Regions from separate parts of the Pantoea sp. B9002 genome, predicted to be linked through region 1. Evidence: predicted binding sites of a transcription regulator. Region 1 holds the regulator's gene; each other region holds the start of a gene.
The links. The regulator PurR, encoded in region 1, represses purine synthesis genes. The targets are predictions, from matches to a motif close to CANGCAAACGTTTGCNTG.
Positions count from the first base shown of each region.

Region 2: the regulator PurR is predicted to act here: its motif matches at 1,309-1,326, upstream of tusA (sulfurtransferase TusA).
Region 3: the regulator PurR is predicted to act here: its motif matches at 1,844-1,861, upstream of purL (phosphoribosylformylglycinamidine synthase).
Region 4: the regulator PurR is predicted to act here: its motif matches at 1,996-2,013, upstream of serA (phosphoglycerate dehydrogenase).

Region 1 covers NZ_JACAPA010000017.1:17,040-20,186, reverse strand. Annotated here, with positions in the region: gene punR (DNA-binding transcriptional activator PunR) at 1-869, shown strand, start outside; gene purR (HTH-type transcriptional repressor PurR) at 866-1,891, opposite strand; gene HX773_RS11090 (YnhF family membrane protein) at 2,166-2,255, shown strand; gene HX773_RS11085 (C40 family peptidase) at 2,312-3,103, opposite strand.
Region 2 covers NZ_JACAPA010000055.1:33,106-36,252, forward strand. Annotated here, with positions in the region: gene HX773_RS23115 (DcrB family lipoprotein) at 1-411, opposite strand, end outside; gene HX773_RS23120 (7-cyano-7-deazaguanine/7-aminomethyl-7-deazaguanine transporter) at 528-1,193, opposite strand; gene tusA (sulfurtransferase TusA) at 1,387-1,632, shown strand; gene HX773_RS23130 (zinc/cadmium/mercury/lead-transporting ATPase) at 1,629-3,147, opposite strand, start outside.
Region 3 covers NZ_JACAPA010000010.1:47,969-51,115, reverse strand. Annotated here, with positions in the region: gene purL (phosphoribosylformylglycinamidine synthase) at 1-1,754, opposite strand, end outside; gene mltF (membrane-bound lytic murein transglycosylase MltF) at 2,025-3,147, shown strand, end outside.
Region 4 covers NZ_JACAPA010000059.1:170,648-173,794, forward strand. Annotated here, with positions in the region: gene HX773_RS24025 (5-formyltetrahydrofolate cyclo-ligase) at 43-639, shown strand; gene serA (phosphoglycerate dehydrogenase) at 678-1,916, opposite strand; gene rpiA (ribose-5-phosphate isomerase RpiA) at 2,196-2,855, opposite strand; gene HX773_RS24040 (LysR family transcriptional regulator ArgP) at 3,037-3,147, shown strand, end outside.

The DNA of each region.
Region 1 (3,147 bases):
GCACCGGTAGTTTTAGCGCGGCAGCGCAGGAGCTGCATCGCGTGCCTTCTGCCGTCAGCTATACCGTGCGTCAGCTGGAAACCTGGCTGGCGGTGCCGCTGTTTGAGCGCCAGCATCGGGAAGTGGTGATGACACCGGCGGGCGAGCATTTTGTGCGTGAAGGCCGATCTGTTATCAAAAAAATGCTGGCAACTCGCCGACAGTGTCAGCAACTGGCAAATGGCTGGCGCGGCGAGTTGAGCATCGCGGTTGACTGCATTGTAAAACCGCAGCGCACGCGGCAGTTAGTGAAGGACTTCTATCGCCATTTTCCCGATATGGAGCTGATTATCAGCTACGAAGTGTTCAACGGCGTGTGGGATGCGTTGGCTGATGGTCGGGTGGATGTGGCGATTGGTGCAACCCAGGCAATTCCGGTGGGCGGACGTTTTGCCTTTCAGGACATGGGCGCGCTGAACTGGCGCTGTGTCGTAAGTCCCGATCATCCGCTGGTAAACAGCAAGGAGCTGGATGATGAAACCTTGCGGGCGTGGCCATCGCTGGTGCTGGAAGATACCTCGCGTGCGTTGCCGCGCCGTATGACATGGACGCTGGATAATCAGCGGCGGTTGGTGGTGCCAGAGTGGGAAACCGGGATGGATTGTTTGCTGGCAGGATTGTGCGTCGGAATGGTACCGGGCCATTTGGCGCGTCCGCTGCTGGACAGCCACAAACTGGTTGAACTGGCGCTGCCGCAGGCGTTTCCCGACAGTCCGTGCTGCGTAAGCTGGTCCGAACAGCGCGCGTCACCGGCGCTGGCGTGGTTACTGGCTTATCTCGGGGATGCCGAAACGCTGAACCACGAATGGCTCAGCGAAGTGTCGGCTTAGCGGCGATAGTCGCGGAACGGACCGTACGCCACCGAACGGCGTTCAATCAGCGTTGGCTGGACTTCGATTGTTTGCGGATCTTCGCGCTTGCTGGTAATGCGATCCAGCAGCATTTCCAGCGCTTTTTCACCCAGTTCGGCTTTCGGCTGGTGCACGGTGGTCAGCGCTGGGGTGAAATAGCGCGCGTTGCGCACGTTATCATAGCCAATCACCGAGATATCCTGCGGTACGCGCAAACCCATCTCATCAGCGGCGCAAATCGCGCCCATCGCCATGATATCGCCACCGCAGAACACCGCGGTTGGACGCTGTTTCTGATTTAAAATCTGCTGCATCGCCTGATAGCCCGATTCAGGTTCAAAGTCGCCCTGAACCACCCATTCCGGACGCACCGTAATGCCCGCTTCGTTCATTGCCTGCAGGAAGCCAGCATGACGTCCGCCGCCGGTGTTGCGCTCCATCTGGCCTGGAATGGCACCGATATCGCGATGGCCGCGTTCGATCAGATAACGCCCGGCGAGATAACCGCCCTGAAACGCATTGTCCTGCACGGTATCGGTGAAATCACCGCGTGACGCGCCCCAATCCATCACCACCATGGGGATATTGCGGTTCTCTTCCAGCATCTGCAGCAAATCGTCTGGATATTCCGAACACATCACCAGCAATCCATCGACGCGCTTTTGCGCCATCATCGACAGGTAAGCGCGCTGCTTTTGCAGATCGTTGTGCGCATTGCCGAGAATCAGCGTATAGCCGCGTTCGAAACACCGGTTCTCCACCGCTTCGATAATTTCAGCAAAGTAGGGCGCTTCGCTAGAGGTCGCCAGCAGACCCAAGGTTTTGGTGTGATTGACTTTGAGACTACGCGCCACGGCACTCGGCGAGTAGTGTAATTCTTTGATCGCTTCCCATACGGCGTTACGCGTCTCTTCCGCAACGAAACGCGTTTTGTTGATGACATGCGAAACCGTGGTGGTTGAGACACCCGCGCGTTTTGCGACATCTTTAATTGTTGCCATGAAAATGGTACTCCTGGGCTTATCGCAACTTACTGATAAGTATATTGTTAAACGTTTGCGTCTGCTAATGCTTTTACAGCCCAAAAAAGCGGGCAAAACGGTAGGTTCTAGCAGGCGAAATCACTTCATCACGCTGTAAATACAGCATGCGCAAAATCTGTTGCGCAACGAAAGGCGGCGATTCTAGCAAGCTGGCGCGGATAACACGAGATTTTTGCCCATTGCTGTGCGAAAATCGCCTTAACCCTGATGATTGTGTGACTAAGGAGTTGTGATGAATACCGACCTGAAGCTGGCGCTAATGACCACTGTTGGCGCACTGTTGATGATTATCGCCTTTAGCTTTACCGCGATCATGCATTAACAAAAAAGCCGGAGCTGAGAACAGCATCCGGCTTTTTTATCTTTGTTGCGCAACAACTAGCGAATGGTTTTTGGCGTCATCATACGACGCGCGCCCACATAGTGTTTCTGCCAGTAATCCTCACCCAATGCGCTAATCTGAATATCTTTGCCGGTACGCGGCGACTGAATGAATTTACCATCGCCGAGATACACGCCCACATGGTCGGCGGTGCCGCGATTATTGATGCGGAAGAACACCAGATCGCCTTTCTCCAGCATTTCACGCTTGATCGGTGCCGCATCGCGCAGGTGGTACATCTCATTAGCGGTGCGTGGGAGTTTGAATTTAACCAGATCTTTATAGGCGTACCACACTAAGCCGCTGCAGTCGAAACCGGTGTGTGGCGAAGCGCCGCCCCACTGATAAGGTTTACCGAGCTGACCCATTAATTTGGTCATCGCCGTTTCACGCGCTTTTTGGTAACGCTGGCGGTGCGCTTTACTCATTTTGATGCCGGTCAGTGCTAACGCTTCATCATTGACGGCGATCTCTGGCGTTTTCTTCGCTAACCGTTGATGACCGTATTTCTTAGCAGAGAGTTTCAGCGGGGATTTTTTGCTGGTGGTTTTGTGCAGCGCGGTTTCTGTTTTGGTCTGTTTTTTGAGTTTGAATTTTTGAACAGCAGTCAGGCGCGATTTTTTGGTGGTGGTTTTCACCGGACGTCGTTTGCGGCGCTCGTCTTCACGTGCGCTCTTTTTCTCTGCTTTAAGCGAACTGGCGTTAACGGGCGCATGCGGAGATGCAGCGGCCACATTAAAGAACAGTTGGGCTAAAGCCAGTATGAAAAGCGTAATTAGTAGACGCATAATCCGGTTACAGGTTAAGCAGGCTGAATCAAAGCAGACTGCGG
Region 2 (3,147 bases), on a different contig from region 1:
AGAAATCACCGTATCCAGCTGCTGTGCCGGCTGGTCTTTCAACGTCACCGCTTTGTTAGATACCACCTGCAACTGAGGATCGCGGCCGCGCTGCTGCTGTTCCAGACGCTGTGCCAGCGCATCAAGCGCTTCGTTGGTTGGATCGCCAGCAATCACGATAATCGCGCGCTGACCGGTTTCGTCGGCATAGACGTGCATGTTGGTGGATTCAGAGCCGAGCTTGCCGCTCTTGTCAGACATGCCCGCAGGCAGAGAGAAACTCAGTTTGCCGTCCATCAGGTTAACCGTCTGGGCCGACTGGCTGGCGCTCGCACCGTTGCTGTTCGCTGCCGCATCATCTTTCTTCTGGTCACATGCCGCCAGGCCGATAACCAACAGGCCAATACCCACATATTTCACTACGTTACGCATTCTTTTCCCTTTTACATGATTCCAGTCAGGCGTTATCAAAACGGAATCGGCGGTTAAAAGCAACCGCCGGAGTGTCAGGAAATCTTAGCGTAATGCGGTATTTAGTGTATGTGCAATCAGCCGAAATTGATCTGCTGCTGCGCGGAACGTTCGGCTAAGCGCTTTAGCATGGCATTCAGCAGCACGCCGTAAGCGGGCAGGAAGAAGATCATGCAGATCAGCACTTTGAAGCTGTAATCCACCAGCGCGATCTCGACCCAATGTGTGGCCATAAACGGGTCTGGGCTCTTGTAGAAGGCGATGAAAAAGAAGGCCAGCGTATCGCTGATATTACCGAGGAACATCGCTGCCGCTGGAGCAATCCACCACTGCGATAAACGGCGCAAACGGTTAAAAACGTGGACGTCGAGAATTTGTCCCAGCGCATAAGCCATAAAGCTGGCGCAGGCGATACGCGCAACAAACAGATTCACCTCTTCCAGTGACGCCCAACCTTGCCATTCGCCCTGATAGAACACGCAGGAAACAAGGTAGGAGATCACCAGCGCGGGAATCATCACCGCCAGAATAATGCGACGAGCCAGCGGCGCGCCAAAGATGCGCACAGTGAGATCGGTGGCGAGGAAAATAAACGGAAAGCTAAACGCGCCCCATGTGGTGTGGAAGCCGAAGATGGAAACCGGCAGCTGGACCAGATAGTTACTGGACGTGATCACCAGCAGATGGAAAAGCGATAGCCAAAACAGCGCATGCATGCGCTGACGTGCAGAGAAGTTAATCATTGTAAGCCTTTTTAGTGATGGGGTGAGGGAACCCAGGTTCGTGCATTGGCACGATGGTAAATAAAAAATCGGCGGCATCTTAACGCGTTGCGCAATTTATGCAATGGTTAATTTTAACGCAATCGTTATCGCCTTGCGTTGGCTAATTCGCGCGCTAGAATGAGCGCCCATCACTAACAACTGACAGAGAATCATGAGCGATCCCTTTTCTGCGCCTGACCATCAGCTTGATGCCCTTGGCCTGCGCTGCCCGGAGCCGGTAATGATGGTGCGTAAAACCGTGCGCAGCATGCAGGCCGGTGAAACCTTGCTGATCATTGCTGACGATCCCGCCACCACACGCGATATTCCCGGTTTCTGCCGCTTTATGGAGCATGAGTTGCTGGCACAGCAGACCGAAAGCCTGCCGTACCAGTTTCTGATTAAAAAAGGCGTTTAACGCTGACGCAGCAAGCGCAGCGCGTTGGCTGTCACCAGTGCGGTGGCACCGGAATCCGCTAATACCGCCAGCCACAAACCGGTGAAGCCGAGCAGCGTGGTGACCAGAAAAATCGCCTTTAATCCCAACGCCAGCGCCACGTTCTGACGAATGATGGCGCGCGTGCGCCGTGCCAGCACAATGGTGCGCGGCAGAATCGCCAGCTGATTTTGCGTTAATGCCACATCCGCCGCTTCCAGCGCCACATCGGTGCCGCTGCCCATCGCAATGCCAATGGTGGCGGCTTTCATGGCAGGCGCATCATTAATGCCATCGCCGACCATCGCCAATGCGTGCTGTGCGCCTAACGTCCTCACCGCCTCAACTTTATCGGCGGGCAGTAAACCCGCGCGATAATCGATGTTGAGCTCAGCGGCAATGGCGGCGGCCGCGCGTGGGTTGTCGCCGGTCAGCATCACGCTGTTTACGCCAAGCTTCTGCAACTCAGCCAGCGCGCTAAGCGCTTCGGTGCGCAACTGATCCTGCAACGCCAGCGCACCCAGCACCTGCTGCTCCTGCAACAGCAGCACCACGGTTTGGCCTTGCGCTTCCAGCTGAGCAATCTGCTGTTGCTGTGCGTCATCGAGATGACTGACTTCGCGCGGCGTCAGCAGTTGATAGGTCACGCCATCTATCGCAGCTCGAATGCCGCTGCCGGCCAGGGTTTGCTGCTGTGCAGCTTGCGGAAGCGTCAGTGCGCGATGCTCGGCTTCGCTGACAATCGCCCGCGCCAGCGGATGGGTGGAACCTTGTTCAACCGCGGCGGCGATACTCAGCAGATTGTCTTCCGCCATCCCGCCAAAGGGCTGGATGTGGCTGATCTGCGGTTTACCGGCGGTCAGCGTGCCGGTTTTGTCGAACGCCATCATACTGACGCGGCTGAGGCGCTCCAGCGCCGCGCCGCCTTTGATCAGCGCGCCCTGACGCGCGGCAGCGGCCAGGCCGGAAGTGATGGCAGCGGGCGTGGAGATCACCAGCGCACAAGGGCAACCAATCAACAGCAGCGTCAGCCCTTTATAAATCCACTGCAACCACGCGCCAAAGCCCAGCAGCGGCGGCAGCACCATCACCAGCAGCGCCAGCAGCATAATGGCGGGCGTATAGATGCGGCTGAAGCGATCGATAAAACGCTCAACCGGCGCACGATGGGTTTCGGCTTCCTCAATCAGTTGCAGGATGCGGTCAATGGCACTTTGGCCCGGCTGGGAAATGACTTTCAGCGTCACCAGACGATCAAGGCTGGTGGCACCGGCCATGATCTGTTCGCCAGGCTCACGCGCTACCGGCAGCGATTCGCCGGTCAACGCGCTTTCATCAAAGCTGGCGCTGGCGTGCAGCAGTTCGCCATCGGCCGGTAAACGTCCGCCGGCCGCAACTTCAATCACATCGCCGGGCTGCAGCACTTCTAAGCGGACGTTTTCCCGCTGCGTGCCGTTAATGCGCGTGGCGGTATCTGGACGCAGCGCCATCAGCGCG
Region 3 (3,147 bases), on a different contig from region 1:
TGCAGCTCTTCGGTGGCTTCACCGATGACCGCATACGGCGCGCGTTCACGCTGGCACAGCTCGTCGAACAGCGCCAGTTTCTCCGGCGCGACCGCCAGCACATAACGTTCCTGCGACTCGTTACACCACACTTCCAGCGGGCTCATGCCTGGCTCATCGCTGAGGATGTCGCGCAGGTTGAAGTTGCCGCCACGATTACCGTCGCTCACCAGTTCTGGCATGGCGTTCGAAAGTCCGCCCGCGCCGACGTCATGGATGAACAGAATCGGGTTGGCTTCGCCCAGCTGCCAGCAGCGGTCAATCACTTCCTGGCAACGACGCTCCATTTCTGGGTTGTCGCGCTGTACTGACGCAAAGTCGAGATCGGCATCCGATTGGCCTGACGCCATTGACGATGCCGCGCCGCCGCCCAGACCGATATTCATGGCCGGACCACCGAGCACGATCAGTTTGGCACCGACCACGATTTCGCCTTTCTGCACGTGATCGGCACGGATGTTACCGATGCCGCCCGCCAGCATGATGGGCTTGTGATAGCCGCGCAGTTCTACGCCATTGTGGCTGTTGACGCGCTCTTCGTAGGTACGGAAGTAGCCGTTCAGGGCTGGACGACCAAATTCGTTGTTGAACGCCGCGCCGCCCAATGGGCCTTCGGTCATGATATCCAGCGCGGTGACGATGCGATCCGGCTTACCGAAATCCTCTTCCCACGGCTGTTCAAAGCCAGGAATACGCAGATTCGATACCGAGAAACCGACCAGACCGGCTTTTGGCTTCGCGCCACGTCCGGTTGCGCCTTCGTCACGAATTTCGCCACCGGAACCGGTCGCAGCACCCGGCCACGGCGAAATGGCGGTTGGGTGGTTATGGGTTTCGACTTTCATCAGGATATGTGCGGCTTCCTGATGGAATTCATATTCGCCCTTCTGCGCATCGGCGTAGAAGCGGCCAACCTCAGAACCTTCCATTACCGCGGCGTTGTCTTTATAGGCAGACAGCACGTGCTCAGGATTGTGTTCAAAGGTGTTCTTGATCATTTTAAACAGCGACTTCGGCTGCTTTTCGCCGTCGATAATCCAGTCGGCGTTGAAGATCTTGTGACGACAATGCTCGGAGTTTGCCTGCGCAAACATGTAGAGCTCGATGTCGTTTGGATTGCGGCCCAGCTTAGTAAAGGCATCAAGCAGGTAATCGATCTCATCATTGGCCAGCGCCAGGCCCAGCGTGGTGTTGGCCTGCTCCAGCGCGCTGCGGCCGGCGCCCAGCACGTCAACGCTTTTCAGCGGCTGCGGCTGATGGTGAGCAAACAGCTGCTGCGCATCGTTGAGATCAGCGAACACCGTTTCCATCATGCGGTCATGCAGCAGGCTAGCCAGTTGCTGCCACTGTGCTTCCGTCAGCTCAGGTGCCTGCACATAGAAGGCCATACCGCGCTCAAGACGCAATACCTGTGGCAGATCGCAGTTATGGGCGATGTCGGTGGCTTTCGATGACCACGGTGAGATGGTGCCGGGACGCGGCGTTACCAGCAACAGACGCCCTTGTGGCGCGTGTTCGGCGAGAGAAGGACCGTATTTCAGCAGGCGTTGCAGGCGGGCTTGCTCATCCGCGCTGAGCGGTGCACTAACATCGGCAAAATGGACGTACTCGGCGTAAATATCACTCACCGGAAGGTGAGCGTCCTGAAAGCGGGTCAGCAGTTTGTTTACACGAAATGCCGACAGAGCGGGCGAACCACGCAGAATTTCCATCATTAAAGATCTCTCGTCTTTGAAGTGCCGGGCGACGCTTCATTGGGCGCAACAGGGGAAAACGGGCGGTATTATAGAGAAACAGCACGGGTTACGAAACCGTTTGCGCATAAATTCTGGCACCTGGCGTTTGGCTGAATTTTGCACAATTCTTGCTATAAAAGTTGCCCTGCCCCTTTTTGTTGCGCAAAATGCCCCTCGCTCTGGGAGTTAAAACAACATAAATACTGCCTTTAAAAGACAGAGGCCTGTGAGCCATTACGAGACAACTATTTGAAACGCCTAAAAATAAACTATCTGTTTATCGGTCTGATCACCGTGCTACTTGCGCTAGCATTGTGGCCTTCAATCCCGTGGTACGGGGGCGGAACAGACGCGCTATCACAGATCAAATCACGCGGAGTGCTGCGCATCAGTACCGTTAACTCTCCGCTGACTTACTACACCATTAACAATGCACCAGCCGGTATGGATTACGAGCTGGCGAAGCGCTTCGCCGATTACCTTGGCGTGAAACTGGAAGTTGAGGTGCGTCCTAACCTCGGCGATCTGTTTGACGACCTTGATGACGGTAAAGCGGATTTGCTGGCGGCCGGCTTGATCTACAACAGCGAGCGCCTCGCGCACTACCAAAGTGGCCCGAGTTACTATTCGGTGTCGCAGCAGCTGGTGTACCGCATTGATAAGCCTCGCCCGAAGAATCTCGGCGATCTCAAAGGCCGCCTGATTGTGCAGTCCGGTTCGGCATATCTGTCAACTTTACGTTCCGCCAAAGCTGACAGCTATCCCGATCTCGACTGGGCGATCTCCACCGATCAGGGCCAGAAAGCGCTGCTTGAAGCGGTCGCTGACGGCAAACTCGATTACACGGTGGGCGATTCGGTCACCATCGGCCTGCTGCAGCGCATTCATCCGCAGCTGGCGGTGGCATTTGATGTGACCGACGAAGAGCCGGTAACCTGGTATTTACCGCGCAACGAAGACGACAGCCTGAGCGCGGCGATGCTCGACTTCTACAGCCAGATGGGCGAGGAAGGCGCGATGGCGCGACTGGAGGAGAAGTATCTCGGCCACGTTGGCACCTTCGATTACGTTGATACCCGCACCTTCCTGCGCGCCATTGATAACACGCTGCCGGATATCAAACCGCTGTTTGAGAAATATTCCGCCAGCATGGATTGGCGTTTACTGGCGGCGATCTCCTATCAGGAGTCGCACTGGAATCCGCAGGCCACATCGCCAACCGGCGTGCGCGGCATGATGATGTTGACGCGTAATACCGCCGACAGCCTTGACGTTGACGATCGCCTCGATCCCGAACAGAGCATTCGCGGCGGCAGCGAATATCTCAAGCGCATGATGGAGAAAGTACCGGAAACCATTCCTGAAGATGAAC
Region 4 (3,147 bases), on a different contig from region 1:
ATGATATAGTGGCTGGCAACAGCCCAATCTGCCGGGGATATCATGTCAGCACCCTCATTTCTCGACCGTCAAGACATCCGTCAGCATGTGCGCCATTTGCGCCGCAATCTCACGTCTGAGCAACAAGAACAGGCCGCCGATCAGTTGGCTGAACACGCTATCAACATTGCGCCGATTGCCAATGCCCAACGCATTGCACTGTTTTTGTCTGTCGATGGAGAGATCAACACCCGCCCGCTGATCGCCAAATTGTGGCAGCAAAAAAAGCAGGTTTACTTACCGGTGCTTCATCCCTTCTCGCCTGGCAATCTGCTGTTTATCCGTTACACGCCAGAAACGTCACTCACGCCAAATAAGCTGCGTATTCCGGAACCGCCTTTAGACATCACGCAACTGGCAACGCTGGATCAATTAGATGTGATGCTGGTGCCGCTGGTGGCGTTTGACCATGCCGGTCAACGTTTGGGAATGGGTGGCGGATTCTACGATCGCACGCTGCAAAACTGGCAGCAGCATGGTTTTCTTCCGGTGGGCATCGCACATGATTGTCAGCGCGTAGAAGCGCTGCCGGTTGCCGCATGGGATGTGCCGCTTCCCGCGATACTGACGCCAGCGAAACTGTGGCAATGGGAAGCGTAAATAGGAAAAACAAAGGGCGCCAATGGCGCCCTGTTTAATCAGTACAGCAGACGGGCGCGGATGGTGCCCGGAATCGCCTTCATCGCCTGCAGCGCTTTATCCGCTGCATCCTGCTCAGCATCAATATCGATTACCACGTAGCCCATAATAGGCGTGGTTTGCAGATACTGTGCGGCGATGTTGATGCCCTGCTCGGCAAAAATTTGGTTGATGGCGGTCAGCACACCCGGACGATTTTCATGGATGTGCAGCAGGCGGCTAGCACTTGCCGCGTGCATCGGCAGCGAGACTTCCGGGAAGTTAACCGCAGACAGCGTAGAACCGTTGTCGGAGTATTTCGCCAGCTTGCCAGCCACTTCGATACCGATGTTTTCCTGCGCTTCCTGGGTCGAACCACCAATGTGTGGCGTCAGGATCACGTTATCGAACTCGCATAACGGAGAGTTGAATGGATCGCTGTTGGTCGCAGGCTCAACCGGGAAGACGTCGATGGCGGCACCGGACAGATGTTTGTTCGCCAGGGCATCACACAGCGCCGGAATATCGATCACGGTACCGCGCGCGGCGTTGATCAGCAGCGAGCCTGGCTTCATCAGCGCCAGCTCTTCCGCACCAATCATGTTCTGAGTGGATTGCGTTTCAGGAACGTGCAGGCTCACTACGTCGCTCATATTGAGTAGATCGGAGAGATGACGCACCTGAGTCGCGTTACCGAGCGGCAGCTTGCTTTCGATATCGTAGAAGAACACGTGCATACCGAGGCTTTCTGCCAGCACACCCAGCTGCATGCCGATATGGCCGTAACCGATGATGCCCAGTTTCTTGCCGCGTGCTTCGAACGAACCGTTGGCGACTTTATTCCAGATGCCACGGTGCGCTTTGGCGTTGGCCTCCGGAATGCCACGCAGCATCAGCAGCATTTCGCCAATCACCAGCTCTGCAACAGAACGGGTGTTGGAGAACGGCGCGTTGAACACCGGAACACCGCGTTTCGCCGCAGCAGCAAGATCAACCTGGTTAGTACCAATACAGAAGCAGCCGACTGCTACCAGCTTTTCTGCAGCAGCAAAGATCTCTTCAGTCAGTTGGGTACGGGAACGGATACCAATGAAGTGCGCATCGCGGATGGAGGATTTCAGCGACTCCGCATCCAGCGCCCCTTTGTGAAACTCGATGTTGGTGTAGCCTGCTGCACGCAGGTTTTCCAGCGCACTCTGGTGAACGCCTTCCACCAGCAGGAACTTAATCTTGTCTTTTTCCAGTGATACCTTTGCCATTTCCCGACCCTATTCAGAATTCAATGAGGACTACCATAAGGTAGCCTTCTGTCAAAATATCAAAAATTTCGTGCGCAGCAATACAAACGATTGCCTGTGAGCCAGCACGCGCCCACGCGGAGACAGCACAATGCCGTACAAAATCGTGACATCCTTGGTGGACGAAGTACGAACTCACTGCTGATGAATCTTTTGTGACATAAGTCACCAAATTTCAGCCTGGCGAGAAAAGATGTTTTGCGGATGGAAATAACCGGCGCATTCGGCGCGCCGGACAGATCATTTTACGATGGTTTTCACGCCGTCAGCGGTGCCAATCAGCGCGACATCCGCGCCACGTCCCGCAAACAGGCCAACGGTCACCACGCCCGGCAGCGCATTGATGGTTTTTTCCAGCTCGATAGGATCGAGAATACGCAGATTATGCACGTCGAGAATAATGTTGCCGTTGTCGGTAATGACGTTCTGGCGATACTCCGGCAAGCCGCCGAGTTTGACCAGTTCACGCGCCACATACGAACGCGCCATCGGAATCACTTCAACCGGCAGCGGGAAGTTGCCCAGCACATCGACTTCTTTCGATGCATCGGCAATGCAGACAAATTTCTTCGCCACCGCCGCAACGATTTTCTCACGCGTCAGCGCTGCGCCACCGCCTTTGATCATCTGCATCTGCGGATTGATTTCATCGGCGCCATCAACATAAACCGACAGCTCATCAATTTCGTTGAGATCGAAGACGTGAATGCCCAACGCTTTCAGTTTCTCCGTCGAGGCTTCCGAGCTGGAAACCGCGCCTTCAATCTGATTCTTCATGGTGCCGAGTGCATCAATGAAATGCGCTGCCGTTGAGCCCGTACCTACACCGACAATGGTGCCGGGCTCTACGTACTGCAGGGCTGCCCAACCTACCGCTTTTTTCAGTTCATCCTGGGTCATGGTATGTTTAAAACCTGTGCGACATCGAAGTGCGCGTAGTATAAAACAAGGCGCTGTAAAAAAGCGCGACTGTTAGACAGCCGATTTAACGCTTTGGAAGCCAGCCCGCAAAAATGCGCCGCAGCACAATTTGACAGTTTTATGGCATAGTAACGTCCACCCTGAACGAGAGAGAACAACAATGAAACGCCCGGATTATCGAACGCTTCAGGCGCTGGATGCTGTGATTCGCGAGCGCGGCTTTGAGCGTGCGGCACAAAAACTCTGCATTACCCAATCGGCGGTTTCGCAG